DNA from 2 places in the Mesorhizobium sp. LjNodule214 genome. Region 2 is predicted to be linked to the other one. Evidence: predicted binding sites of a transcription regulator. Region 2 holds the regulator's gene; the other holds the start of a gene.
The links. Region 2 encodes LexA, which represses DNA repair genes until DNA is damaged. Its sites were predicted from a motif close to TGTTCNNNNTGTGTTCNG; they were not measured.

Region 1 (14,752 bases), 230 kb from region 2:
CGCGCGTTTTGTGGACGAGACCTTCGAGGGTCCGACGCTGCAGCCGAAAGACGCGCGCGACCGGGCGCGGATGAACCAGATCATCGGCATCTTCGATGCCTATGGCTATCGGTCGATGGTCTGGGATGTCGCCGTCGAACGGCTGGAGAATACGCCGCCGGACGAGGCCGTGATCGCCACCGGGCTGGGGCAGGCGGAGACGGTGCTACGGGTGCTCACTTCACTCAAGGCTCCGGGCCCATGGCTGCTGGGCAGCGATTTGACGCTGGCCGACCTGCACGCGGCGCCGGTCATCGGCTATTTCGTCAAGGTCGCCGAAGGGCAAAAGCTGCTGGCCGAGTTCCCCGATATCCAGGCGTGGTGGACACACATCGCGGCGCGTCCAGGCTTTGCCAACAGGCTGACATAGGTCCGGGCGCGTCCATGGCTGACCTTTCTCACCAGGACGCACTCACCGTGGCCAGAATAGTCAGGGTCAACCACGCCGGCGAGTTCGGGGCGATCAGAATCTATTCGGCGCAGATTCTTGTCGCGAAACGTTTCTGGCCGGATTGCGTGCCGTCCCTGTCGGAGATGCTCGGGCACGAGCGCAATCACTGTGCTGCCTTCCGTGCCGCCATGCCGCCGCGGCATTCGCGACCGTGCCGGGTGATGCAATTCTGGAGTTGGGGCGGATGGCTGCTGGGTTTTGTGACGGCTCTGCTCGGACCGCAAGGCATCTGGGCCTGCACGGCCGCTGTGGAAGCGGCGGTGCATCGCCATCTGGACGACCAGTTGTTCTTTCTGATGGACCGTGATCGTGAGTTGCACGGCATCATCTTGGCAATCCGGGAGGAAGAGTTCGCCCATCTCCATCACGCCGAAGAGCAGCTGAAATCGCCCGGCCCGTTGTTGAACCTTCTGCGAGCGATGATTTCAATCGCCACGGATTGCCTGATCTGGCTGTCCACCTGGGTGACTCCAGCAGAATGACGCACGCGCTGAAATCGGCAAGGCAGGCCTAGTCGGCGACGCAGAAGGACCATAGCCGCCGAGAACAAGAACCTTCATGTGGTGGCTTTCAGGCTGCCTCGAGCGCCGCCCTTACCGCTGCAATCGCGTCGCCGGCCTTCGAGGCGTCGGGACCGCCGGCCTGGGCCATGTCCGGGCGGCCGCCGCCGCCCTGCCCGCCGAGTGCCGCGGACGCCACGCGCACCAGGTCGACGGCGCTGAAGCGGCCGAGCAAATCGTCCGTCACGGCGACCACGACGCTGGCCTTGTTGTCCTCGCCGGCACCGACGAAGACGACGACGCCGGAGCCGAGCGACGACTTGCCGGCGTCAGCCAGCGGCTTCAGATCCTTCGGCGCCACACCGGAGACGGCCTTGCCGAGGAAGCCGACGCCGGCGACGGTCTCGTTCTCGGCCGGCGCACCGGCGGCCGCGCCGCCGCCCAGCGCCAGTTTCTTGCGCGCTTCGGTCAGTTCCTTCTCGAGCTTCTTGCGCTCGTCGAGCAGCGCCTCGACGCGCGCCGGCACGTCGGCCGGCGCAATCTTCAGCGCCGCGGCAACCGTCTTCAGTCGTCTGTCCTGCTCGTCGAGATGTCTTCTGGCGGCCTCGCCGGTCAGTGCCTCGATGCGGCGCACGCCGGCAGCGACCGCGCTGTCCGAAACAACGCGCACCAGGCCGATGTCGCCGGTCGCCCTGACATGCGTGCCGCCGCAGAGCTCGACCGAATAGGGCCGGTTGGCCTTGGCGCCATGCAGGCCGGTGCCCATCGACACGACGCGCACCTCATCGCCGTATTTCTCGCCGAACAGCGCCATGGCGCCCTCGGCGATGGCGTCGTCGACCGACATCAGGCGCGTCGTCACCGGGCTGTTCTGGACAACGATCTCGTTCGCCATGCGCTCAACCTCTTCGAGGTCTTCTGGCGAAATCGGCTTGTTGTGCGAGATGTCGAAGCGCAAACGCTCGGGCGCGACCAGCGAGCCCTTCTGCGCCACATGGGTGCCCAGCACCTCGCGCAGCGCCTCGTGGATCAGATGCGTCGCCGAATGGTTGGCGCGCAGCCTGGAGCGGCGCGCACGGTCGACCTTCAGCTCGACGGCAGCGCCGGTCTTGACCGTACCGTTGGCCACCTTGCCGAGATGCACGAACAGGCCGTCGGCCTTCTTTTGCGTGTCGGAGATCTCGATCGAGAACCCTTCGCCTGAGATGACGCCGGTGTCGCCCATCTGGCCGCCGGACTCGCCGTAGAACGGCGTCTGGTTGACGACCACGGCAACCGCGTCGCCCTTGTCCGCGCTGTCGACGGTCTTGCCGTCGCTCACCAGCGCCAGGATGAGGCCTTCCGCCTGCTCGGTCTCGTAGCCGAGGAACTCGGTGGCGCCGGACTTTTCACGCACGGCGAACCAGACGGTCTCGGTCGCAGCGTCGCCGGAACCAGCCCAACTCTTGCGCGCCTCGGCCTTCTGCCGCTCCATCGCATCGGTGAAGCCGGCTAGATCGACCGATATGCTACGCTGGCGCAACGCGTCCTGCGTCAGGTCAAGCGGGAAGCCGTAGGTGTCGTAGAGCCTGAAGGCCGTCTCGCCATCCAGCATGTCGCCGGCGCCGAGCGTTTCCGTTGCGTCCGAAAGCAGGCCGAGGCCACGCGCCAGCGTCTTGCGGAAGCGGGTCTCTTCCAGCTTCAGCGTTTCGGTGATGAGCGCTTCGCCGCGCCCCAGCTCCGGATAGGCCTGGGCCATCTCGCGGACCAGCGCCGGCACCAGCTTCCACATCAGCGGCTCATTCGCGCCAAGCAGCTGCGCATGGCGCATGGCACGGCGCATGATGCGACGCAGCACATAGCCGCGGCCTTCATTGGACGGCAGCACGCCATCGGCCACCAGGAAACAGGAGGACCGCAGATGGTCGGCGATGACGCGGAACGACCCGACAGTGTCGGCATCCGGACCGCGGACGAGCGCGGACGACGCAGCATCGATCAGGTGACGGAACAGATCGGTTTCGAAAACGCTTTCCACCCCTTGCAGGATGGAGGCCATGCGCTCCAGGCCCATGCCGGTGTCGATCGACGGTCGCGGCAGGTCGATGCGCTCCTCCTTGGTCACCTGCTCATACTGCATGAACACCAGGTTCCAGAATTCGAGGAAGCGGTCGCCGTCCTCCTCGGGGGTGCCCGGAGGACCGCCCCAGATATGCTCGCCACGATCAATGAAGATCTCCGAGCACGGACCGCACGGACCGGTGTCGCCCATCGCCCAGAAATTGTCGGAGGTCGGGATGCGGATGATGCGATCGTCGGAGAAGCCGGCGATCTTCTTCCAGAAGCCGGCAGCTTCGTCGTCCGTGTGATAGACGGTTACCAGCAGCTTGTCCTTGTTCAGCCCGAACTCCTTGGTGATCAGGTTCCAGGCAAGCTCGATGGCGCGCTCCTTGAAATAGTCGCCAAAGGAGAAATTGCCGAGCATCTCGAAGAAGGTCAGGTGCCGCGCCGTGTAGCCGACATTGTCGAGGTCGTTGTGCTTGCCGCCGGCGCGCACACTCTTCTGCGCGGTCGTGGCACGCGAATAGGGCCGCTTCTCCAGACCGGTGAAGACGTTCTTGAACTGCACCATGCCGGCATTGGTGAACATCAGTGTCGGGTCGTTGCGCGGCACCAGCGGGCTCGACGCGACGACCTCGTGGCCCTCCTTGCGGAAATAGTCGAGAAATGTCGACCGGATCTCGTTCACGCCACTCATGAGTGCTGCCTTTTCGCGAAAACCGCCGGCAACCCGGCGGAAACTGGTTCTCTGCTTTTCAGAAGATAGACTTGGCCTTTTAGCGGGCACGCTCCACCCTGTCCAGAAACAGGGAATTGGGCCAATCCATGCCGCCCAAAAACAAAAACCGCCGGCTCGAGGCCGGCGGTTCGGAACGCGATACTGTAGAACTCGGTTACTTAAGCATCAGGTTATAAGCCGGGTTTATGGCCGAACTCTGGCCAGTGCCCTACATCGCGCCGGCTTCGTCCTCGAAACCGTCGTCTCCACCTTCGGAACCGCCATTTTCGAGGAATTTCTCGGCGATCAGCCCGGCATTCTGCCTGAGCGCCAATTCGATCTCGCGCGCCGTGTCGGGATTGTCGCGCAGGAACAGCTTGGCGTTCTCGCGGCCCTGGCCGAGGCGCTGCGAATTGTACGAGAACCAGGCGCCCGACTTCTCGACCACGCCGGCCTTGACGCCGAGGTCGACAAGCTCGCCGGTCTTGGAGACGCCCTCGCCATACATGATGTCGAACTCGACCACTTTGAAGGGCGGCGCCAGCTTGTTCTTGACCACCTTGACGCGGGTCTGGTTGCCGACGACCTCGTCGCGGTCCTTGACCGAGCCGATGCGGCGAATGTCGAGACGGACCGAGGCGTAGAATTTCAGCGCGTTGCCGCCGGTCGTGGTTTCGGGCGAGCCGAACATGACGCCGATCTTCATGCGGATCTGGTTGATGAAGATGACCATGGTGTTGGAGCGCGAAATCGAAGCAGTCAGCTTGCGCAGCGCCTGGCTCATCAGGCGGGCCTGCAGGCCGGGCAGCGAATCGCCCATCTCGCCCTCGATTTCGGCGCGCGGCGTCAGCGCGGCGACCGAATCGACCACCAGCACGTCGATGGCGCCGGAACGCACCAGCGTGTCGCAGATTTCCAACGCCTGCTCGCCGGTGTCGGGCTGCGAGATCAGCAGGTTTTCAAGGTCGACGCCGAGCTTGCGGGCATAGACCGGATCGAGCGCGTGCTCGGCATCGACGAAGGCGCAGATGCCGCCCTTCTTCTGGGCCTCCGCCACCGTGTGCAGCGCCAGCGTCGTCTTGCCCGAGCTTTCCGGCCCGTAGATCTCGATGATACGGCCGCGCGGCAGGCCACCGACGCCAAGCGCAATGTCGAGGCCAAGCGAGCCTGTCGGCACGGTTTCGATCTCGACGACCTGCTCGTTGGCGCCAAGCCGCATGATCGAGCCCTTGCCGAAAGCGCGCTCGATCTGCGACAGCGCCGCATCCAGGGCCTTTGATTTGTCCACTGCCTTATCCTCTACAAGCCGCAAAGTATTCTGAGCCATGATACATCACCCCTTGGTCGTCAATGAAGGCCGGACAATCCGTAATCCTCATTCATTTGTACCTTATTTGTTCTCGTTTGGCAAGGGGCGTCAACTTTCTGAAAAATAATCTTTTTCCGGATTTGTTCTTTTTTTGTCTCGCGATTTCGTTCCCGGATGTATCCCGCATTCGGTCAGCCGGTTCGATTGTATCGATCCACCGAATCGCTGCCTTGCCTGCGAAGCTCAGCCACACAACCTAGCGCTTGTGCGGCTGGAATAACAAAGGTCATATCGCCCGCATGATGACATCCCCAAAAATCCTGGCCGTGGGCGGCGCCCATATCGACCGGCGCGGCCAGGTGTCGGGTCCGTACGTGCCGGCCGCGTCCAACCCCGGCACGATGCGCGAGGATGTCGGCGGCGGCGTCTTCAACGCCCTGCGCAGCCTGGTGCGGCGCGGGGCTTCGGCCTCGCTGCTTTCGCTGCGTGGCGGCGATGCCTCGGGCGAGACGGTGTCGCGCGCCATTGCCGCGTCGGGCATTGCCGACCTGTCGGCAGTGTTCCTCGACCGCACCACGCCGAGCTACACTGCGCTGATCGACCGTGACGGCGAGTTGATTGTCGGCTTTGCCGACATGGCGCTGTACGATCTCGCCTTCCCCAAGCAGATCCGCCGCGCCAAGGTGCGCGAGGTGATTGCTGACACCGACGCAATCCTGTGCGACGCAAATCTGCCGACCACGGCACTCGAGCGGCTGGTGGCGCTGGCCAGCGTGAAGCCGGTGTTCGCCATCGCCATCTCGCCGGCCAAGGTGGTGCGGCTGGTGCCGGTGCTGGGCAGCCTGGCGCTGCTGTTCATGAACCGGCGCGAGGCTGTCGCGCTGGCCGGAGCAAGCGCCGATGCCACGGACCAGGGCCTCGTCGACGCGTTGCGGCGCGCCGGCCTCAAAAGTGCCGTGGTGACAGCGGGCGGGGCGCCGGTGCTGGCTTTCGACGGCGATGGGATTTTCGCCGTCGCTCCCCCTGCCCCCCGACGGATCGCCGACGTCACCGGCGCCGGCGATGCGCTGGCGGGCGCAACGATCGCCGCCCTGCTGCGCGGAGTGTCGCTGCGCGCCGCCCTTCGAGAAGGTGTCGCCGCGGCAACGCTTGCCATCGAGAGCAGCGATGCCGTGCCAGGCTTCACGGCGGCAAGCTTCGCCCAGATGCTGGCCCTTGTGCCGGAGGCGCGGGAAGTGGCATGAGGTCGGCCAGATCAGCTTGCCGGATCGGAGACAGACATGACGCCGGAAACCGCCCGCCCCTTCATCGACATCCACCCGCCGGTGGCTGAAGCGCTGGCTGGCGGCCGGCCGGTGGTGGCGCTGGAAAGCACCATCATCACCCATGGCATGCCCTATCCCGACAATGGCGCCATGGCGGCCAATGTCGAGAAGATCATCCAGGACAATGGCGCGGTGCCGGCGACGATCGCCGTGGTTTCCGGCCGCATCAAGATCGGGCTGTCAGACGGCGAGCGCGAATCGCTGGCGATGACGGGCGACGCCATGAAGCTGTCGCGCGCCGATCTCGGCTTTGCGGTCGCTCAAGGCCGCACCGGCGGCACCACGGTCGCCGCCACCATGATCGCGGCGCATATGGCCGGGATAAACGTGTTCGCCACCGGCGGCATTGGCGGCGTGCACAAGGGGGCTGAAAAGAGTTTTGATATCTCGGCCGATCTCGACGAACTGGCGCGCACGCCGGTCATCGTGGTGTCGGCCGGCGCCAAGGCGATCCTCGACATCGAAAAGACGCTGGAGGTGCTGGAGACGCGCGGCGTGCCGGTCGTCGGCCATGGCTGCGAGACGATGCCGGCCTTCTGGTCGCGGCATTCGCCGTTCCGGGCGCCGCTAACCTTGCATGCGCCGGAAGACATCGCGCATTTCTACCGGACGCGACTGGCGCTCGGCTTGAGCGGCGGCATATTGATCGCCAATCCGGTGCCGGAAGATCACGAGATTCCGGCCAGCGAAATGGACGGCCATATCCAGGCCGCGCAAAAGGCCGCCGAGGCGCTGAACGTCACCGGCAAGGCGGTGACGCCGTTCCTGCTGTCGAAAATCCTCGAGCTGACCGGCGGCCGGAGCCTGAAGACCAACATCGCGCTGGTCGAGAACAATGCGCGGCTGGCGGCGAGGATTGCGAAGGCGCTTTAGGCCTACTTCCCCGCCCGCCTTCCCGCCTCATGGGCCCGGCGCGCCCAGACCGCCATCTCGTCTGGATCGTCGAAGGCGCTGTCGGGGACGCTCCAGTAGGGCATCGAAACCTGCTTGCCGTGCCGCGAGCCGGTATAGGTCCACTGCCGGCAGCCGGCGGCCTCGAAGTCGGGCGCACTTTGTTCGTCGGCCTTCAGCATCAATTCGCCGCGCACCACGATGGCGACGATGACGCCGTCGCAATAGATGCCCTTGCCGCCGAACAGTTTTCGGATGCTGACCGGACCAAGGCTTTCAAAAAGTTCTTCTATGCGTTCGTTCTCCATGCGGCGATCATGTCAGCCGCATCCGGCCTTGTCATCGCCGCAACCAAAACCATGCTGACAAGGTTGAGGGAAAAACACATCGGAGTTCCAATATGCCGCTGCTGCTCAAAGGGTCCTGTCGCTGCAATGCCATCCGTTTCGAGGTGGAAAGCCACACGCCGGTACCGTTCATGCTCTGCTACTGCTCGATCTGCCGCAAGCAGCAGGGCGGTGGCGGCTTCGCCATCAATCTCGGCGCCGACTACGACACGCTTAAGATCACCGGCAAGCGCAATCTCGGCGTCTACCGGGCCGAGATCGAGGATGACGAACATCCGCAGTGCGAGACTTCAACGGCTGAGCGCAACTTCTGCCGAAAATGCGGTACAGCGCTCTGGGTGTATGACCCTACCTGGCCGGACCTGGTCCATCCCTTCGCCTCGGCGGTCGACACCGATCTGCCCAAGCCGCCGGAGAAGGTGCATCTGATGCTGAAATACAGGGCGAACTGGGTCGAGCCGGAGATCGGCAGGAACGACAAGGTGTTCGACCTCTACCCCGCGGAATCGATCGCCGACTGGCACAAGCGGACAGGGATGTGGGTGGAGTGATTGTCTTCTCCCCGTTTGCGGGGAGAAGATGCCGGCAGGCAGATGAGGGGCGGCGCATACTTTAGAGAGGCTGGCTCTGCCCCTCATCCGGCCCTTCGGGCCACCTTCTCCCCGTGAACGGGACGAAGGGAGAGGTCTCAGGCCGAAGCGCGCGCCTCGGCGAGTGCCTTCAGATCGGCCGGCTTCAGTTCGACCGATTCCCCGCAGCCGCAGGCCGAGCTCTGGTTCGGGTTGCGGAAGGTGAAGCCGGTGCGCAGGGTCGTCTGCTCGAAATCCATCTCGGTGCCGAACAGGAAAAGTGCCGCCTCCGGCGCGACATAGACATGGGCGCCGTCGCGCTCGATATGGTCGTCCTTGGTGATGGGCTCGGTCACCAGATCGACGGTGTATTCCATGCCGGCGCAGCCGCCCTTCTTGATGCCGAGGCGAATGCCATGCGCGTTTTCACGGGTGGCGACGATCTCGCGCACCCGGTCGGCGGCCTTTTCGGTCATCGTGATGACGGCGAAGCGTCCCATCTTTTCTCTCTCTCCATTCCATGCAGGTTCAAGGCCTGCCGAATGATTCTTCACCTAAAATGGTGAAGTTTTATGCCAGGCGCAAGTGCGCCAACCCATTGTCCGACCGATGCTAATACCAGCCGACCGCCACCTGCGCCTCTTCCGACATGCGGTCGGGCGACCAGGGCGGGTCGAAGGTCATGCTGACCTCGACGCCGGAAACGCCTTCGACGGCGCCGACGGCATTCTCCACCCAGCCGGGCATTTCGCCCGCCACCGGGCAGCCGGGCGCGGTCAGCGTCATGTCGATCTTGACCGAGCGGTCGTCCTCGATATCGATCTTGTAGATCAGGCCGAGTTCGTAGATGTCGGCCGGGATTTCCGGGTCGTAGACCGTCTTCAGCGCCGAGACGATGTCGTCGGTCAGGCGCGCCAGTTCGTCGGCGGGAATGGCCGAGGCGGAAACCAGCGGGTTAATGGCTGCTTCCGGTGCGGTCTCGGTGGTGTGGCTAGCGTCATCCATGATCGTCACCCGAAGAACTTGCGCGCTTTTTCCAGCGCATCGGCCAAAGCGTCGACTTCGGCCCTGGTATTATACATGCCGAACGATGCCCTGCATGTGGAGGTTACGCCAAAGCGTTTCAACAGCGGCTGGGCGCAATGCGTGCCCGCCCGCACTGCCACGCCTTGCCTGTCGATCACCATCGATACGTCATGGGCATGGATGCCCTGCAACTCGAACGAGATGATGGCGCCCTTGCCGGGCGCGTCGCCGAAGATGCGCAGCGAATTGATGGCGCGCAGGCGCTCATGCGCATAGTCCTTCAGATCGGCCTCGTGGGCGGCGATGCGCTCGCGGCCGATTTTGTCCATATAGTCGAGTGCCGCGCCCAGGCCGATCGCCTGCACGATCGGCGGCGTGCCGGCCTCGAAACGGTGCGGCGGCTCGTTGTAGGTGACGATGTCTTCCGTCACCTCCTCGATCATCTCGCCGCCACCCATGAAGGGGCGCATGCGCTCGAGAATATCCTTCTTGCCGTAGAGCACGCCGATGCCCGAGGGGCCGTAGACCTTGTGGCCGGTGAAGACGAAGAAATCGCAGTCGAGGTCCTGCACGTCGATCGGCATGTGCACGGCGCTCTGGCTGCCGTCGACCAGCACCGGAATGTTTTTCGCGTGCGCGATGCGGACGATCTCCTTGATCGGCGTCACGGTGCCCAGCGCGTTCGACATCTGGGTAATGGCGACAAGCTTCGTCCTGTTCGTCAGGCGCTTCTCGAATTCCTCGATGTGGAAGACACCGAGATCGTCGACCGGCACCCAGACCAGCTTGGCGCCCTGCCGCTCGCGGATGAAATGCCACGGCACGATGTTGGAATGGTGCTCCATGATCGACAGCACGATCTCGTCGCCCTCGCCGATATTGGGCATGCCGTAGCCATAGGCGACGGTGTTGATCGCCGAGGTGGTGTTCGAGGTGAAGACGATGTTGTCGGTACTCGGCGCGTTGAGGAAACGGCGCACCGTCTCGCGCGCCTTCTCATAGGCGTCGGTCGCGGCATTGGACAGGAAATGCAGGCCGCGATGGACGTTGGCATATTCCTGGCTGTAGGCGTGCTGGATGGCGTCGAGCACCGCCTGCGGCTTCTGTGCCGAGGCGCCGTTATCGAGATAGACCAGCGGCTTGCCGTAGACTTCCCGCGACAGGATCGGGAAATCGCGGCGGATCGCCTCGACGTCGTAGAAATCTCCGATCTTGCCTGGTGCGTTCATCACTTCACCCGTGCGCGACGAACCAGTCGTCGAGCCTTGCTTCCAGCGCGTCGACGATCGCCTCGTCGTCCAGTTCCTCGATCACCTCGGCGATGAAGGCTTTCACCAGCAGGCCCCGCGCGCTCTTCTCGTCGATGCCGCGCGCCATCAGGTAGAACAGATGGTCGTGATCGATCTCGGTGACGGTGGCGCCGTGGCCGCAGACGACGTCGTCGGCGAAGATTTCCAGCTCGGGCTTGGTCGAGAACTCGCCATCGTCGGACAGAAGCAGCGTATTGCAGGTCATCTTGGCGTTGGTCTTCTGCGCATACTGGTGGACGTTGATGCGGCCCTGGAACACGCCGCGCGCCTTGCCGGTCACCACGTTGCGGATCACTTCCGTCGAGGTGGTGTGCGGCACGGCATGGTCGAGCACCATGGTCACGTCGGTATGGGTATCGCCGGCAAGCAGGTTGATGCCGCGCAGTTTGAAGTCGGCCCCTTCGCCCGTCGTCCTGACCACAATCTCCTGGCGCACGAGCTTGCCGCCGGCGTTCATGACAAACAGCGTCAGCTTCGAATTCTTGCCGAGATGCGCCTTGAACTGCGCCAGGTGCGTCGCCGTATCCGGCTGCTCCTGCACGATCAGCCATGTCACCTCGGCGCCCTCGCCGAGCACGAGCTGGCTGACCGAGCTGACCAAGGCTGCGCCCTCGCCGGTCTGGCGTTCGACGATGGTCGCCTTGGCTCCGTCGCCCACGCGCGTCAGCAGACGCACATGCGTCTGGCCAGCGGACTGCAGGTTCTGCAGTTCGAGCGGCCTGTCCAGCCCGGCACCGTCGGCGATGTCGACGAAATAGCCGTCAGCGACGAAAGCGGTGTTCAGCGCACCGATAGCATCATCGGAACCGTAGGAGTCGAGCCCCGGTGCGACGCTGCCGTCGGTCAGCTTTTCCGACAGGCGCTGCACAGTCACACCGTCGATCTCGGGCAGCTTCGTGCTGGACACGCCGTTCAGCACCGGCAGGACGGCAGAGCCTTCAATCACCGGCGCGATGGCTTTGGTGGCGGCTGCCGGATCGAAGGCCGGCACCGAGGTCAGCAAGCGGCGCAAATCCGTATAGTGCCAGGACTCGACGCGCCGCGTCGGCAGGCCGTGCTTGATCGCCTCGATGGCGTCGTCGCGCTTCACCATCACCGCGCCGTCGCCGGGCAGCAGCGACAGCCGCTCGCCGAAGGCGTCGATCAACGCCGTTTCGGCCGGGGTCCGCTGCGGTTGTGCGTGCATGTTCATCAGTTCCGCCCCTGGCATCTCACGCGGCTTCGCCGATCACACCGGCATAGCCATTGGCTTCGAGGTCGAGCGCCAGCGACTTGTCGCCCGACTTGATGACCTGGCCCTTGTAGAGCACGTGCACCGAGTCCGGCACGATGTGCTCGAGCAGGCGCTGGTAGTGGGTGATGACGACGATGGCGCGCTCCGGCGAGCGCAGCGCGTTGACGCCGTCCGAGACGATCTTCAGCGCATCGATGTCGAGGCCGGAATCGGTCTCGTCGAGCACGCAAAGTTTTGGTTCGAGCAGCTTCATCTGCAGGATCTCGGCGCGCTTCTTCTCGCCGCCGGAAAAGCCGACATTGAGCGGCCGCTTCAGCATCGCCATGTCCATGTTGAGCGAGCCGGCGGCGTCCTTCACGCGCTTCAAGAATTCCGGAATTTTCAGCGGCTCCTCGCCACGCGCCTTGCGCTGCTCGTTCATCGCCACTTTCAGGAATTCCATCGTCGCCACACCCGGTATCTCCATCGGGTATTGGAAAGCCAGGAAGATGCCCGCGGTGGCACGCTCGGCCGGATCCATTTCCATGATCGACTGGCCGTTGTAGAGGATGTCGCCTTCGGTGACCTCATAGTCCTCGCGGCCGGCGAGTATGTAGGACAGCGTCGACTTGCCCGAGCCGTTCGGGCCCATGATGGCGGCGACCTCGCCGGCTTGCACCGTCAGGTTCAGGCCGCGGATGATCTCGGTGCCGTCATCGACGATGCGGGCATGCAGGTTTCTGATTTCAAGCATTCTTTTGTTTCCTGAATATCTGTCCGGTCAGCCGACCGAGCCCTCGAGCGAGATCCCGATCAGCTTCTGCGCCTCGACGGCGAATTCCATCGGCAGTTGCTGGATGACGTCCTTGACGAAGCCGTTGACGATCAGCGCGATCGCCTCCTCCTCGGGAATGCCGCGCTGCATGACGTAGAATTTCTGGTCCTCGGAAATCTTCGAGGTGGTCGCTTCATGCTCGAACTGTGCGGTCGAGTTCTTGGCTTCCATGTAAGGCACGGTGTGGGCGCCGCACTGGTCGCCGATCAGCAGCGAGTCGCAGTTGGTAAAGTTGCGGGCGTTGGTCGCCTTGCGGTGCGCCGAGACCTGGCCGCGATAGGTGTTCTGCGAGAAGCCGGCCGCGATGCCCTTGGAGATGATGCGGCTCGACGTGTTCTTGCCGAGATGGATCATCTTGGTGCCGCTGTCGACCTGCTGGTAGCCGTTCGACACCGCGATCGAATAGAACTCGCCGCTGGAATCGTCGCCGCGCAGGATGCAGCTCGGATATTTCCAGGTGATGGCCGAGCCGGTCTCGACCTGCGTCCACGAGATCTTCGAACGGTGGCCACGGCAATCGCCGCGCTTGGTGACGAAATTGTAGATGCCGCCCTTGCCCTCGGCATCGCCGGGGTACCAGTTCTGCACCGTCGAATATTTGATCTCGGCATCGTCGAGCGCGACCAGCTCGACCACCGCGGCATGCAGCTGGTTCTCGTCGCGTTGCGGCGCCGTGCAGCCTTCGAGATAGGAGACGTAAGCCCCTTCCTCGGCGATGATCAGCGTGCGCTCGAACTGGCCGGTGTTCTTCTCGTTCATGCGGAAATAGGTCGACAGCTCCATCGGGCAGCGCACGCCCTTGGGCACGAAGACGAAGGAGCCGTCGGTGAACACGGCGGTGTTCAGCGTGGCGTAGAAATTGTCGGAGGTCGGCACGACCGAGCCGAGGTATTTCTTCACCAGCTCCGGATGCTCGCGGATCGCTTCCGAGATCGAGCAGAAGATGACACCGGCCTGCGCCAGTTCCTTCTTGAAAGTGGTGACGACGGACACGGAATCGAACACCGCGTCGACGGCGACGCGGCCCGACTTGTAGACATTGTCGCTGGCTTCCTCGAATTCCGACACGTCGGTCTTCTGCACGCCGGCGAGGATTTCCTGCTCCCTGAGCGGAATGCCGAGTTTTTCGTAGACCTTCAAGAGTTCCGGATCGACGTCGCTGAGCGAGGTCGGGCCGGGCGTGCTCTTCGGCGCCGCGTAATAGTAGATGTCCTGGAAATCGATCTTCGGATACTCGACGCGCGCCCAGGTCGGCTCGTCCAGCGTCAGCCAGCGGCGATAGGCCTCCAGACGCCATTCCAGCATCCAGGACGGTTCGTCCTTCTTGGCCGAGATGAAGCGAATAATGTCTTCGCTCAGGCCCTTGGGGGCCTTGTCCATCGCGATCTCTGTCTGGAATCCGTATTTATACTGGTCGACGTCGATCTTTCGGACCCGATCGATCGTGTCCTGCACAGCAGGCATAAGCGTTCTCCATCCACGCCGGGGTCAAGGCCCGACAGTTTTCAAACTATGGCATCGCCAACGAGCACCCGCAGGGCACCCGAGGCGGCGTAAGTTCCATATAGTGCGTCCCGACCGGGAATTCACCCGGCCACTTTGAAACGCACGGCTCTACCAGGCCTTTGCGGCCAGCATTCCTTTTGCCGCCCTCAAGCGGCCTTTTCCCTGCCCGCCCGGCGCGCGGCGATAGCTGCCAGCGCTGCGCGGAACAGTTCAATGTCCTCGGCGCTCGTTGCGTGGCCGATGGACACGCGCAAGGCACCAAGACCGTCGCCATAGCCCATGGCCTTCAGCACATGGCTCGGACCGACCTTGCCCGACGAACAGGCCGATCCCGCCGACAGGGCGACGCCCGCCAGATCGAAGGCGATCTGCGCCGTCTCGGCCTTGATGCCGGGAATAGCGAAGAATGTCGTGTTGGCAAGCCTTGGAGCGCCGGTTCCGAAGATTTCCACGTCCGGAACCAGTGTTTTGACGATCGTTTCGACCTCATCACGGCGGTGGGCGAGCGTATCGACGTCGTTCAGTGCGGCCAGCGCCTGTCGTGCCGCGGCGCCAAACCCGGCGATGGCCGCCAGGTTTTCGGTGCCGCCGCGGTGGCCCTTTTCCTGGCCGCCGCCATTGACCAGAGACTTCGGCATCATCAGGTCAGACGCCGCAATCATGGCGCCGACGC
Region 2 (14,752 bases):
CTGGCCAAGGACAAGATCGCCGACAAGGCCGTTGCCGACGCGGCTTTCAAGCTTGCCGCCAATGAAGTCAGTCCGGTCGTCCAGGGCGCCTTCGGACCGGTGCTTTTGCGCGTCACCGACATCAAGCCGGAAGTGGTGAAGCCGCTTGCCGAAGTGTCCGAGCAGATCCGCAAGGACCTGGCGCTGGGCGAGGCAAGCCGCATCCTGCTGGATGTGCACGACAATTACGAAGATACGCGCGCCTCGGGCAGTTCGCTCGCCGACGCAGCCGCCAAGCTGAAGCTCAAGGTCGTCACCATCGATGCGATCGACCGCACCGGCCTGCGGCCCGACGACACGATCGTCAAGGATCTGCCGGAATCGGCCGAGCTGATCAAATCGGTGTTCGCCGCCGAGCCCGGCGCCGAGAATGAGGGCCTGACCACCGCCGACAACGGTTTCGTGTTCTACGAGGTCGGATCGATCACGCCGGCCCGCGATCGCACGCTGGACGAGGTCCGCCAGAAGGTGGTGGCCGACTGGACGGCGGCGGAGACGACGAAGCGGCTCACCGCCAAGGCCAACGAACTGGAGAAGCGGCTCAAGGCCGGCACCACACTCGATGTCATCGCCGGCGAACTCAAGCTCGAGAAGCAGACCAAGCGCGGCGTCAAGCGCGAGGCGGACGACGTCGATTTCGGCAAGGAGGGTGCGGCAGCGATGTTCGGCGTCGGTGAAGGCGGAACCGGGCTGATCCCCTCGCCCACCGGCGAAGGACAGGTACTGTTCAAGGTCGCCGAAGTGTTCGAACCGGCCGGCGCCGATGCCAGCTCGGTGCCGGACGACGCGCAGAAATCCTTCACCGCCGGCATGTCGGACGATCTGCTCGATCAACTGGTGGCGCAGTTGCAGACGCAATACGACGTCCGCATCGACCAGGCCGCCGTTGCCCAGGCGCAGGCCAGATGAGCGCGCTGAAGACCCACATCGCCAAGGTCGCGGGCGGCACACCGCTTTCGTTCGACGAGGCGCGCGAAGCCTTCGACATCATCATGTCGGGCGATGCGACGCCCGGCCAGATCGGCGGCTTCCTGATGGCGCTGCGCGTGCGCGGCGAGTCGGTGACCGAGATTTCCGGCGCCGTCGCCACGATGCGTGCCAAGATGCTGCGCGTCGACGCTCCGCACGGCGCCATCGACATTGTCGGCACCGGCGGCGACAATTCGCACTCGGTCAACATCTCGACCGGGTCGGCCTTCGTCATCGCCGGCAGCGGCGTGCCGGTCGCCAAGCATGGCAATCGCGGCCTGTCCTCGCTCACGGGTGCCGCCGACGTCCTGACCGCGCTCGGCGTCAAGATCGACATCCCGCCGGAAACCATCGGCCGCTGCATCCACGAGACAGGCGTCGGCTTCATGTTCGCGCCGGCGCATCATCCGGCGATGAAGCATGTCGGCCCGATCCGAGGCGAACTCGGCACCCGCACCATCTTCAACCTGCTCGGACCGCTGTCCAATCCGGCCGGCGTCCTCAGGCAGATGGTCGGCGTGTTCCTGCCGGAATGGATCATGCCGGTCGCCGAAACGCTGAAGGCGTTGGGCGCCGACCATGCCTGGGTCGTGCATGGCGACGGCTATGACGAAATCACCACCACCGGGGAGACGCAGGTGGCGGAACTCGTCGGCGGCGAGATCCGTAGCTTCACGCTGACCCCGGAAGCGGTCGGGCTGAATCGCCACAGCAAGGACGAGTTGCGCGGCGGCGACGCCGCCTACAACGCCAAGGCCTTGCGCGACATGCTGGGCGGTGCCGCAGGCGCCTATCGCGATACGGTGCTGATGAATGCCGGCGCCGGGCTGGTGGTGGCGGGCAAGGTGACGACGCTTGCCGACGGCATGGCGAGCGCGGCGCAAGCCATCGACAGCGGCCGGGCGCTCCAGGTGCTCGACAGGCTGGTCGCAATTTCGAACGGATAGGCCCTTGTCCGACATCCTGCGCAAGATCGAGGCCTACAAACGCGACGAGATCGCCACAGCGAAGGCACGCATGCCGCTGGCCGAGATCAAGGCGCGAGCGAAGGACGCCGAAGCACCGCGCGGCTTTCTGGCAGCACTCGAGGCCAAGCGCAGAACGGGCGGCTTCGCCCTGATCGCCGAGATCAAGAAGGCAAGCCCCTCCAAAGGGCTGATCCGTGCCGACTTCGACCCACCAGCCCTGGCGCAGGCCTATGAGAAAGGTGGCGCCGCCTGTCTTTCGGTGCTGACCGACGCGCCGTCTTTCCAGGGCGCGCCGGAATTTCTCACCAATGCGCGCAAGGCCGTGTCTTTGCCCGCGCTGCGCAAGGATTTCCTGTTCGATCCCTATCAGGTCTATGAGGCTCGCGCCTGGGGCGCTGATGCCATTCTGATCATCATGGCCAGCGTCGATGATGCCCTGGCGAGCGAGCTTGAGGCGACGGCATTCGAGCTCGGCATGGATGCGCTGATAGAGGTGCATGACGAGGCCGAGACGCAGCGCGCGGTAGAACTGTCATCGCAGCTGATCGGCATCAACAACCGCAATCTGAGAACGTTCGAAACCAGTCTTGAAACCTCGGAGCGGCTGGCGGCGATGGTGCCGGCCGACCGGCTGCTGGTCAGCGAGAGCGGTATTTTCACCCATGACGATTGCCTCAGGATGCAACGGAGCGGCATCGGCAGCTTCCTCGTTGGCGAAAGCCTGATGCGGCAACGGGATGTCGCGGCGGCAACACGCCTGCTTTTGACAGGCAAGGCGCCGGCCGAGGCCATCTGACGATGGCAGCCGCCCTCACCCATCTCGGCGCCAAGGGCGAGGCCAACATGGTCGATGTCGGCGACAAGGCCGAGACGACACGGACGGCAATCGCCGAAGGCTTTGTCGCTATGCTTCCCGAAACGCTGAACATGATCCTGGCCGGGGATGCCAAGAAGGGTGACGTGCTCGGCACCGCGCGCATCGCCGGCATCATGGCCGCAAAGAAGACGCATGAGCTGATCCCGCTCTGCCATCCGCTGCTGCTGACCAAAGTTTCCGTCGACATCGAGCCGGACCATTCGCTTCCAGGCCTGAAGGTCACTGCGCTGGCCCGCGTCACCGGCAAGACCGGCGTCGAGATGGAGGCACTGACAGCGGCCTCGGTCGCGTGCCTGACCATCTACGACATGGCCAAGGCGGTCGACCGCGCCATGGTGATCTCCGGCATCCGGCTGGTCGAAAAGACCGGCGGCAAATCAGGCGATTACCGGTCCACCGGCCATAAGGCAGGCGCCTAGATGGCGCTGGTTCCGGTCGCCGAAGCGCTCGAGCGCCTGCTTGAAGGCGCGCGGCCGACAGGCAGCGAAAGCGTCGCGCTCATCGATGCCGCTGGCCGGGTGCTGGCCGAACCCGTCATGGCGCTGCGCACCCAGCCGCCGTTCAACGCCTCCGCCATGGACGGCTACGCCGTTCGGGTCGCCGATATCGCCTCAGTGCCGGCGCGGCTTTCGGTGATTGGCATGGCGCCGGCAGGGCGTGGCTTTGAAGGTGCTGTCCACAATGGTCAGGCAGTGCGTATCTTCACCGGCGCGCCGCTGCCCGAAGGCGCCGACACCATCGTCATCCAGGAGAATGTCAGGGATCTCGGCGGCGGCGCCATCGAGGTAACGGAACCGACAGCCGAAGGACGCAATATCCGCCGCGTTGGTCTCGATTTCACCAGGGGCGACGTGCTGCTCGAAAAAGGCCGACTGCTCGATCCGGCGGCACTCTCCCTGGCGGCATCGGCCAACCACCCAAGCGTGAGCGTGGTCAAGAGGCCGCTGGTCGCCATCATCGCCACCGGCGACGAACTCCTGCCGCCGGGCAGCGAGCTCGGCCCCGACCAGATCATCTCGTCCAATGCCTATGGCGTCGCCGCCGCCGCGCAATCGGTTGGCGCCCGTGCACTCGACCTCGGCATCGCCGCCGATCGCAAGGAGGCAATTGCCGCGCTGGTGAGGCAGGCGGTCGAGCAACGCGCCGATGTCATCGTCACGCTCGGCGGCGCCTCGGTTGGCGACCACGACCTGATCCATGACGTGCTGACCGGCGAAGGCATGACGCTCGGCTTCTGGAAGATCGCCATGCGCCCGGGCAAGCCGCTGATGTTCGGCCGGCTCGGGGAGATAAGCTGCATCGGCTTGCCCGGCAATCCGGTGGCCAGCCTCGTCTGTTCGCAGCTGTTCCTGAAGCCGCTGCTGGCGCGGCTCGGCGACCGCGGCTTCCGGCAGGACATGCGCGCGGCCCGCCTCGGGACCGCGATGCCGGCCAACGATCTCAGGCAAGACTATGTGCGTGCCGTGGTCCGGGAAGATGGAGACAGCCTGGTGGCGACGCCGTTCGGCATCCAGGATTCCTCGATGCTGAGAATGCTCGCCGACGCCAACGGGCTGATCGTGCGCGAGCCGTTCGCCCCTGCCGCTGCAGCAGGCGCTGCCTGCAGCGTGCTGATGTTGCGCTGAACCCGTTCCCTTACTCGACAACCAGCGTCCGGCTCAGCGGATGCTCCGGGTCGCAAAGACCGTCTATGATGCTGAAATGGTGCCGGTCCGGCTCGACCACCAAGCTGGTCGCGGCACCGAGGCCGATCCAGACATTGGCAAGCAGCGCGCTCTGGCGCAGGAACTCGGCGCGCTCGCCACCGCCGACCCAGCAGGTCAGGCGTGCATTGTCCATCGGGCGCAGAAGGGCCGGGCTTTCGGTCAGCGCTTCGGCCTCGTCGATCGCCAGCGTCTCGTTCATGGCTGTGCGCATGAGCGGGCGCAGGTCGTGCACACCCGAGATCGACACGACATGACGTATGCGACCAGTCACTTCGGGCGACAGAGGCGTGGTTGCACTCGCCATCCGGCTGGCGAGATGGCCGCCGGCCGAATGCCCGGTCAGCATCAATGGCCCATCGACCAGTGCCGCCGCCTTGCCGATCGCCGCGCCGACCTCGCGAACGATGCCGCCGATGCGTATCTCGGGACTAAGCGTGTAGGAGGGCATCGCCACCGCATAGCCATGCCCGATCGGACCTGCGGCAAGATGCGACCAGAAACTCTTGTCGAACGCCTTCCAGTAACCGCCATGCACGAACACCACGAGCCCCTTGGGCGGGGTGCTCGGCAGGAAAAGATCGAGCCGGTTGCGCGGTCTGTCGCCGTAGACGATGTCGAGCCGCGCCCTGCCCTCGGCCGAAAGAGCGTCACGAAAGGCCCGCGCGGGCTCGACCCAGGCGGCCGGCCAGCGATCGCCGCCAGCTATGTTGGCGCCGTTTGTATAGGCGTTGTCCCAGTCGGAAATACGATGTTCCAGCACCTGTGCCCTCCCCCTCCTTTTCCTGCCGCTCAGGTGACGGCTGACTTGACGGCAAAACGTGCGTCTTTCCAGGCCCCACTGCGCAGGATGTCTTCCAGCACCTCGACAGCGTGCCACACATCGGCGTAGCCGACATAGAGCGGGGTGAAGCCAAAGCGTATGGTCGACGGCGCCCGGAAATCGCCGATCACGCCGCGTTCGATCAGCGCCCGCATGATCTGGTAGCCGTGCTCGTGCATGAATGAAATCTGGCTGCCGCGCCTGGCGCTGTCGCGGGTGCTTTCGAGCGTGAGACCATAGGCGCCGCATTTTGCCTCGACGAGTTCGATGAACAGGTCGGCCAGGGCGATGCTTTTCTGTCTCACGGCCGCCATGTCGACATCGTTCCAGATGTCGAGCGCGCCCTTCAGCGTGCGCATCGACAGGACCGGCTGCGTGCCGCACAGAAACCGGCGGATGCCGGTGCCGGCTGCGTAGGCCTGCTCGAAGGCGAAGGGCCGCGCATGGCTCCACCATCCGCTGAGCGGCTGCTGCACATCGGCATGATGGCGCTCCGCGGCATAGATGAAGGCGGGAGAGCCCGGGCCGCCATTCAAATATTTGTAGGTGCAGCCGACAGCGAAATCGGCATTCGCCGTGTCCAGTTCGACCGGCATGGCGCCTGCTGTGTGGCAGAGATCCCAGACGATCAGCGCCCCGGCGTCATGGGCGATGCGCGTCAGCGCCGTCATGTCACGCAGTTCGCCTGACTTGTAGTTGACGTGGTTGACCAGCACCACCGCGACCCGGTCGTCGATCAGCTCTTCGATCGTCGGTGCGTCGACGCCTGCAAGGCGCAGCACAGTGTTCTTTCGAGTCGAGGCGACACCTTCAGCCATGTAGAGGTCGGTCGGAAAGCTGTCGCCCTCGGCGACGATGACGGGCCGATCCGGCCGCATGGCCATTGCCGCGTGCAGCAGCTTGTAGATGTTGATCGATGTTGTGTCGCAGACCACCGTCTGGCCGGGAGCGGCGCCGATCAGGCGCCCGAGCTGATCGCCGAGTTCGACCGGCATGTTGAACCAGCCGGCAGTGTTCCAGGCGCGGATGAGGTCGTGCGCCCATTCTTCGGTCGCCGCCTTGCGTAGCTCGTCGAAGGCGGCATGCGAGGCTGCACCCAGCGAATTGCCGTCGAGATAGATTACCCCTTCGGGCAGGATGAAGCGGTCGCGCAAGGGGCGCAGTGGATCCGCGGCGTCCATCGCTTCGACGGCCGCAAGATCAGGAATTCCTGTCATGATATGTCTGCTCCCCCCAGATACGCACGACACCGGCACGCAATGATGAGACAAGCCGACGATCGGTACTTTCTCTCATCACAGGCCATCGCGCTGCAAGAACCTGCATTGATGACTTATCGGCCCAACGACACCCTCGACCCCTGCTCATAGTTGGCATTTTGAGTTCGTTTCGTTCACGGTGCATCGAGCGGGCTGGATCGTCAAACACGGCCCTACCTACATTGTTTGCGGCGAATGATTGCCGACTTCCAAGCAGCTCCCAGGCCGGTGGTTGGCCGTAAACGATAACAAAATCAATGCGATGAAGCCGGCATCTAAGGGGCTGGGATATTCGCTGTCGCACGCGACATCGTTTCGGGAGCCTTAACCCATTCATTAAACTTTAAACAGTTGCGGAACACAACTGGAACAGATAGTGTTTGTTCTGGGTTTGTTTTTCTGATTCCGTTGGGGGCCGCGATGCTGACACGCAAACAACATGAACTGCTGATGTTCATCCATGAGCGGCTGAAGGAAAGCGGCATTCCACCCTCCTTCGACGAGATGAAAGAGGCGCTCGATCTTGCCTCGAAGTCGGGCATCCACCGGCTGATCACGGCGCTGGAGGAGCGCGGTTTCATTCGCCGGCTGCCCAATCGGGCGCGCGCGCTCGAAGTGCTGCGCCTGCCGGACTCGATTGCTCCCGGCCTCAATGCGGCGAAGAAGTTCTCGCCGAGCGTCATTCAGGGCAGTCTTGGGCAGGGCGGCCTCGGACGGCAGATCAAGCCGATGGCATCGTCGCGCACGCCCCAGGCGGGCAATGACGACGATGCGGTTGCGGCAGTGTCCATCCCGGTGATGGGGCGGATCGCGGCCGGTGTGCCGATCGACGCCATCCAGCATCAGACGCATTCGATCTCGGTGCCGCCGGACATGATCATGGGCGGCGAGCATTACGCGCTGGAGGTCAAGGGCGATTCGATGATCGAGGCCGGGATCTTCGACGGCGATACGGTCATCATCCGCAACGCCGACACGGCGAGCCCGGGAGAGATCATAGTGGCGCTGGTCGACGAGGAGGAAGCGACGCTGAAGCGCTTCCGCCGCAAGGGCGCCTCGATCGCGCTGGAAGCCGCCAATCCGGCCTATGAAACCCGCATCTTCGGGCCCGACCGGGTCAAGGTGCAGGGCAAGCTGGTCGGTCTGATCCGCCGCTACTGAGGCGGCGGCGGTTGTTTGGGCGGCGGTTTGCTGGCCTGCCTTTCGGGTCTCTTGTAAGGCGGCAGGCCCCTCGCCTCGCGTGAGAATCTTCGCTGCTCGTGCCAGGCCCGGTACGGCTGCTCGACCGCGAAGTTTATCTCTGCCGGCGCGATTGCCGATTGCTGATTGAAGAAGACAGCGGCGCTGCCCAAGCGGGCAAGTTGCCGTTTCTTGACGACAAGGACAAGCGGATTGCGGCAAGGGTCGTAGGCGGTGGCGTCGTTGACGATGATCAGGGTCGCGAAAGCACACGCTCGCCACGCGTCCTTGCGGTCTTCTGCATACGCGATGATCGCGCCAGACGGATGCCGTGCGAGGCACAGACCGGTGCTGCAGTAGAAGGGCGAGCCCGGCGGCAGGTCGGCCGGATCCATGTCGAACCGCGCGTCACCCTTCTCGAAGGTCTCGGGTTCGACAATGGTTTCGGACTTCACAGCCCGTTTCCAGTTGTCGGTGGTGAACTCGTTCGATCGCACGCGGTTGATGGCGAGTTCGCCGCCCCCGATCGGCATTGCCACAAGATGCCCATCCTCCGAGATGAGGACATCCGGCATGCGGGTGTCGGAGACAGTCAGCAGGCCAGCGAATGCGAACGGAACGGCTGCCAGCCTGAGCCATGTCGTCGCCATGGTGGCGATGACCAGCGCGATCGTCACCAGCAGTACCGACTGAATGGAGATCAGCCCGACAGCATCGATCGGCGAGCGCTCGGAAATCCATCCGGATATTGCGATCATCGCCGTCAGCCCCTTGCCCATCACGTAGAGGAATGGTCCATCGGCGCCGAACGGCATCACCAGCGCGCTGAGCACGGCGAACGGCATGACGATCAGCGAGACGATCGGCATGACGGCCAGGTTGGCGAGCAGGCTGAGCGGCGACACGCGTTGAAAATGCCAGATGGCGAAGAGTGCCGTCGCACTGCCGGCGATGATGGAGGTCATGGCGAGGCCGCCCATGCCGAGCAGGAATTTTCGCGTGACGAAGGCGAGCGGCGATCGCCGTGGCGGCGGCGACGTCGCTCTGCCGGCACGGTAGTCCGACCAGCCGGCATAGGCACCGACAAGGGCCGCGGTCGCCGCAAACGACATCTGGAAGCTCGGGCCGACCACTTCGTGCGGCGACACCAGGATCACGGCAATCGCCGAGATCGCCAGATTGCGCATGGTGAGCGCCGCGCGGTCGAACAGCACGGCGACCAGCATCACCGCCAGCATGATGAAGCTGCGTTCGGCCGCGACGACGATGCCGGAAAAGACGAGGTAGGCGGCGATGGAAAAGAGCGCCGCGGCGGCCGCATATTTCTTCACCGGCCGGCGCGATGCGAAATCGGGAAACAGGGCGAAGGCGCCGCGCAGCAGCCCCATAATGGTTCCGGCGACCAGCGCCATGTGCAGGCCGGAGATCGAGATGATGTGGTAGATGCCGGTGCGCCGCATCGCCTCGTTGATCTCATCGGGAATGCCGGCGCGCACGCCGACGATCAATGCCGCAGCAATCTCGCCCTCCGGGCCGCCAATCTGGCCGCGAATGTGGTCCGCGATGCTCTCCCGGGCATTCTCGATTGCGGACGCCAAGCGCGTCCTGGATGGTGCGTCTTCGCCGGCGCCAGTCTTTGGGACAACAGTCTTCGGATTGCCGAGGAAAAAGCCGCTGGCGCCGATGCCGGAAAAATAGCTGTCGAAGGAGAAGTCGTAGCTATCCGGCCGCACCGGTCCGGTCGGCGGCAGTAGCCGGGCATAGCCGGTGATCAGGGAACCGGCGGTCATATCAGGAGGAACTTTCCGCGCCGAAAGCCTGACCCGCTCCGGCGCATAGCGCAGCTTCGGATGGGCGGTCGAGATGACGTCGATGGTCAGCCTGACGCGGCCGTTTTCCATTTCTTCCAGGCTGGCGAGCCGCCCGGTCAGCCGCGTCTGGATCTCCGAGCCGAGCATCTGGGTTCCGGCGCGCCAGGTCTCGACCTTTGCGGCGAGCACGCCGAGCGCGCAGAGCAGCGCTGCCATGAAGCACAAATGCGTCCTTAGCCATGACCGCGAAGCCACCGCGCAGGCGGCCGTCAAGGCGACCACGGCGACGGGCCTGTAGAAATCGGGTTCCGTCGCCAGCGAGAAATAGAAGATCACCCCGCATGCCAGAAACACCGGCACCAGCAGGAAGCCCATGCCGCGGTCAAGCTCCGTGCCGGCAGCCGCAGCGATGCTTCGCCGGACTGCGGGACCAGAAAGGCGGCGGAATGCTCCGGAGACCCGCTTTACCGAAACAGTCGCGGGGACAAGCTCCGGCGCGCGATTGCCGGGCGGCAAAGGCTCGAAGCCCGGCCGTGGCGCAAGCAATGAAACCGGCATCGGCTCGGCGTGTGGAATATCGGCAAACAGCGTCCGTTCGCTGACGCTGCTCGTCGCGCCCTCGCTCTCCCCTGCACCCCGGCCTCGTCCAGCCATCGGGTCTGCCCCTTGCGCCCCAGACCTCCTATGCTACATGAACGCGCAACGCGCGAAAGTCCGCGCATCACATCCGCTTTCTGCGCTTCCGAGAGTTCCATGTCCGACAAGGTCGTCACCCGCTTTGCCCCCTCGCCGACAGGCTATTTGCACATTGGCGGCGCGCGCACGGCGCTGTTCAACTGGCTCTATGCAAAGCACACCGCCGGCACGATGCTGCTGCGCATCGAGGATACGGATCGCGAACGCTCCACCGACGCCGCCACAGCCGCCATCCTCGATGGGCTGTCCTGGCTTGGCCTCAGTTGGGACGGCGAGCCGGTGTCGCAGTTCGAGCGCGCGCCGCGCCACCGCGAGGTGGCTGAGGATCTGGTGCGGATGGGCAAGGCCTATTACTGCTACGCCACGCCGGCCGAACTCGAGGCGATGCGCGAGGCCGCACGTGCCAAGGGCCTGCCGCCCCGCTATGACGGCCGCTGGCGCGACCGGGACCCGTCGGAGGCGCCGGCAGGCGTCAAGGGCGCGATCCGCATCAAGGCGCCGACCGAAGGCGAAACGGTGGTGCACGACCGCGTGCAGGGCGAGGTGCGCTTCCCCAACAAGGATCTCGACGATTTCATCATTCTGCGCTCGGACGGCAACCCGACCTATATGCATGCTGTCGTCGTCGACGACCACGATATGGGCGTCACCCACATCATCCGTGGCGACGACCATCTGACCAACGCCGCCCGCCAGACGGTGATCTACAACGCCATGGGCTGGGAGGTGCCGTCCATGTCGCACATTCCGCTGATCCATGGCGCCGACGGCGCCAAGCTGTCGAAGCGGCATGGCGCGCTCGGCGTCGAGGCCTATCGCGCGATGGGCTATCTGCCCGAGGCGCTGCTTAACTATCTGGCGCGGCTCGGCTGGAGCCATGGCGACGACGAGGTGATGTCGATCAAGGACATGATCGCCTGGTTCGACATCGGCGACGTCAACAAGGGTGCCGCCCGCTTCGACTTCGCCAAGCTCGAGGCGCTGAACGGCGTGCACATGCGGCGCATGGGCGATGCAGAACTGCTCGACATCTTCGTCGCCACGCTGCCCTATCTCGAGGGCGGCCCGGCAATCGCGGCGCGCCTCGATGGCAACAAGAAGGCGCAGCTGCTGGCCGCCCTGCCCGGCCTGAAGGAGCGGGCGAAGACTTTGGTCGAGCTCGTCGATGGCGCAGGTTTCCTGTTCGCCGAGCGGCCGCTGCCGGTCGACGACAAGGCGGCTTCATTGCTCGGCGGTGACGCTCGCGCGATCCTGGCTGGCGCTCACCGTGTCTTGAATGCGGTTTCCGGCGAGTGGACTGCCGCTGCGGCGGAGGCGGCGATCCGCGAGTTCGCACTGGCCGAGGGCCACAAACTCGGCGCCGTGGCCCAACCGCTCAGGGCCGCGCTCACCGGCAAGAGCACCTCGCCGGGCGTGTTCGACGTGCTTGCCGTGCTTGGCCGGGGCGAAAGCCTGGCGCGCATCGCGGATCAAATCGATTAGGAAAACTGGCCCAAGAAGATTGGCATTGAAAGGCGCGTTTCGCAGTGCAACATTAGGCCTTGGCCCAATCTGGCACGCACCTCCTAAAATGCGGTGGCGAGTACGCGCATTCCGGTGATTTGCAGGATTTGCCCTTGCCGGCATGAGGAACGAAAAGGAGTTTGCAATGACCGAAGCTGCGACAAAACTGGAATTTGGCGGCAAACCGCACGAGTCGACCGCAAAGCTCGAGCTCGCCGGCAAGACGCATGAACTCAAGGTGCGAAGCGGTTCAGTCGGGCCTGACGTCATCGATATCGGCTCGCTCTACAACACCACCGGGGCTTTCACCTATGATCCCGGCTTCACCTCGACGGCAAGCTGCGAGTCGGGGATCACCTTCATCGACGGCGACGCAGGCATCCTCCTGCATCGCGGCTATCCGATCGACCAACTGGCCGAGCATGGCGACTTCCTTGAGGTCTGCTATCTCCTGCTCTACGGCGAACTGCCGACCAAGGCGCAGAAGGACGACTTCGACTACCGGGTGACGCGCCACACGATGGTGCACGAGCAGATGTCGCGCTTCTTCACCGGCTTCCGCCGAGACGCGCACCCGATGGCGGTGATGTGCGGCGTGGTCGGCGCGCTGTCGGCCTTCTACCACGACTCCACCGACATCTCGGATCCGTACCAGCGCATGGTCGCCTCGATGCGGCTGATCGCCAAGATGCCGACCATCGCGGCGATGGCCTACAAATACCATATCGGCCAGCCGTTCATTTACCCGAAGAACGAGCTGAACTTCGCCGCCAACTTCCTGCACATGTGCTTTGCGGTGCCGTGCGAGGAATACAAGATCAACCCGGTGCTGGCGCGCGCCATGGAGCGCATCTTCATCCTGCATGCCGACCACGAGCAGAACGCCTCGACCTCGACCGTGCGTCTGGCCGGCTCGTCGGGCGCCAACCCGTTTGCTTGCATCGCCGCCGGCATCGCCTGCCTGTGGGGCCCGGCGCATGGCGGCGCCAACGAGGCGGCTCTGAACATGCTGGGCGAGATCGGCCATGTCGACCACATCCCGGAATTCATCGCCCGCGCCAAGGACAAGAACGATCCGTTCCGGCTGATGGGTTTCGGCCACCGCGTCTACAAGAACTACGATCCGCGCGCCAAGATCATGCAGAAGACCGCGCATGAGGTGCTGGGCGAGCTCGGCATCAAGGACGATCCGCTGCTCGACATCGCCATGGAGCTGGAAAAGATCGCCCTGACGGACGCCTATTTCATCGAGAAGAAGCTTTACCCGAACGTCGACTTCTATTCCGGCATCACGTTGAAGGCACTGGGCTTCCCCACTACCATGTTCACCGTGCTGTTCGCGGTCGCCCGCACCGTCGGCTGGATCGCGCAGTGGAAAGAGATGATCGAGGATCCGCACCAGAAGATCGGTCGCCCGCGCCAGCTCTACACCGGTGCGCCGGAGCGCGACTACGTGCCGATCGCGAAAAGGTGAGTGAGGAGTGAGTAGGGAATAGTGAGTAGTAAGTGAGCGCGGATCGGCGTTCACTGCCTTCTACTCACTATTCGCTCTCTTGATACAGCCCATCACGACCTCTGCCGCGATATCGCCGGAGGGTCGCTCCGTCGCCATACGCTTCGCGATCTTGGCGAAACCGTCCTTCTGCCAGGCGCGCATGCCGGTGTCGTTAAACAGTGCCTCCAGTTGCCGGGCGAGGTTTTCCGGCAGGACATACTGGTCGTAGAACTCCGGCACGAGCGTGCGGTCGGAAATCAGATTGGGCAGCAGCGCCGACCAGACGGAAATCAGATGCGGCATAACGAGCCGCGCCATGGGATCGAGCCTGTAGCAGGACACCATCGGGACACCTGACAGCGCAAGTTCGAGCGACACCGTTCCCGAGGCGATCAGCGCCGCGTCGGCCTTGCCGAAGGCCTGCCACTTGCGCTCGGCCTCCAGGATGATTTCCGGCTTTTCGTCCCAGCTTGCGACCGAAGTCCTGACGAGATCAGCGACATGCGGCACGGTGGGCAACAGAAGGCGCAGGCGATGACCGCGCTGGTGCAGCACCGACACCGTCTTGCCGAACGCGTCGATCAGGCGCCGCACTTCGCCACGGCGGGAGCCGGGCAGCACGAGCAGGGTCTTCACGCGATCTTCCGAGAGGTCGCGCGCCTGACCTTGTGCCCTGGCGGCAGCAAGCACGCCCGGATCTTGCGTCAGGCGGTGGCCGACATAGGTGCCGGGCGGGCCGCCGAGACGGGCCAGCGCCTTCACCTCGAAAGGCAGGATGCACAGGATGTGGTCGACATAGGGCTTCATCGCCACCGCCCTGCCCGGCCGCCAGGCCCAGACGCTCGGGCAGACATAGTGGACGATCGGAATGCTCGGATCGGCGGCGCGCACCTTGCGAGCCACGCGCAGCGAAAAATCCGGACTGTCGATGGTGATGAGGCAGTCGGGCTTTTCGGCGGCGATCGCGCTTGCCGTCTGACCGATGCGCCTGATCAGACGCGGCAGGTCGCGCAGGATGGCACTGAAGCCCATCAGCGCGATCTCGCTGCCGTCGAACAGGGATTTCAACCCGAGCGCCTGCAAATGACGGCCGCCTATGCCGACAAGCCTGATCTCGCGGCCGGTCGTCCGCTTGAGTGCAGCAACGATGTCGGCGCCAAGCAGATCGCCGGATTCCTCGCCGGCGACGATGGCGATCTTGAGCGGCTTCTCAGCGACCATCAGCCGGCTCCGCCGCTGCCAGGCCGACCACAAACAGACCAAGCGCGTTGGCGCGTGCGATGGTGACAGGACCTTCCAGAATGAGCGAACGGCCGGCTTCGACGGCGATGCCGGCAAGTCCCGCTTCATGCGCCGCCTCGACCGTCAGCGGACCGATGGAGGGAAGATCGGCTCGCAGTTCCTGATCGGGCTTGGCGCATTTGACCAGC

Region 1: a site for LexA is predicted at 5,133-5,150, ahead of recA (recombinase RecA). Genes of this name have one in related genera too.

Annotation. Positions count from the first base shown of each region.
Region 1 covers NZ_CAXUPE020000003.1:793,180-807,931, reverse strand. The annotation lists gene ACSQ3Z_RS29240 (glutathione S-transferase family protein) at 1-409, shown strand, start outside; gene ACSQ3Z_RS29235 (demethoxyubiquinone hydroxylase family protein) at 361-972, shown strand; gene alaS (alanine--tRNA ligase) at 1,061-3,727, opposite strand; gene recA (recombinase RecA) at 3,978-5,075, opposite strand; gene ACSQ3Z_RS29220 (carbohydrate kinase family protein) at 5,357-6,301, shown strand; gene ACSQ3Z_RS29215 (pseudouridine-5'-phosphate glycosidase) at 6,338-7,255, shown strand; gene ACSQ3Z_RS29210 (TfoX/Sxy family protein) at 7,258-7,581, opposite strand; gene ACSQ3Z_RS29205 (GFA family protein) at 7,674-8,171, shown strand; gene sufA (Fe-S cluster assembly scaffold SufA) at 8,309-8,689, opposite strand; gene ACSQ3Z_RS29195 (SUF system Fe-S cluster assembly protein) at 8,802-9,194, opposite strand; gene ACSQ3Z_RS29190 (cysteine desulfurase) at 9,200-10,444, opposite strand; gene sufD (Fe-S cluster assembly protein SufD) at 10,449-11,717, opposite strand; gene sufC (Fe-S cluster assembly ATPase SufC) at 11,737-12,492, opposite strand; gene sufB (Fe-S cluster assembly protein SufB) at 12,520-14,037, opposite strand; gene ACSQ3Z_RS29170 (cysteine desulfurase family protein) at 14,226-14,752, opposite strand, start outside.
Region 2 covers NZ_CAXUPE020000003.1:1,026,245-1,040,996, reverse strand. The annotation lists gene ACSQ3Z_RS30445 (SurA N-terminal domain-containing protein) at 1-948, shown strand, start outside; gene trpD (anthranilate phosphoribosyltransferase) at 945-1,955, shown strand; gene trpC (indole-3-glycerol phosphate synthase TrpC) at 1,960-2,772, shown strand; gene moaC (cyclic pyranopterin monophosphate synthase MoaC) at 2,775-3,272, shown strand; gene ACSQ3Z_RS30425 (molybdopterin molybdotransferase MoeA) at 3,273-4,478, shown strand; gene ACSQ3Z_RS30420 (alpha/beta hydrolase) at 4,489-5,319, opposite strand; gene kynU (kynureninase) at 5,349-6,596, opposite strand; gene lexA (transcriptional repressor LexA) at 7,059-7,799, shown strand; gene ACSQ3Z_RS30405 (ComEC/Rec2 family competence protein) at 7,793-10,282, opposite strand; gene gltX (glutamate--tRNA ligase) at 10,382-11,806, shown strand; gene gltA (citrate synthase) at 11,973-13,301, shown strand; gene lpxB (lipid-A-disaccharide synthase) at 13,362-14,543, opposite strand; gene ACSQ3Z_RS30385 (LpxI family protein) at 14,533-14,752, opposite strand, start outside.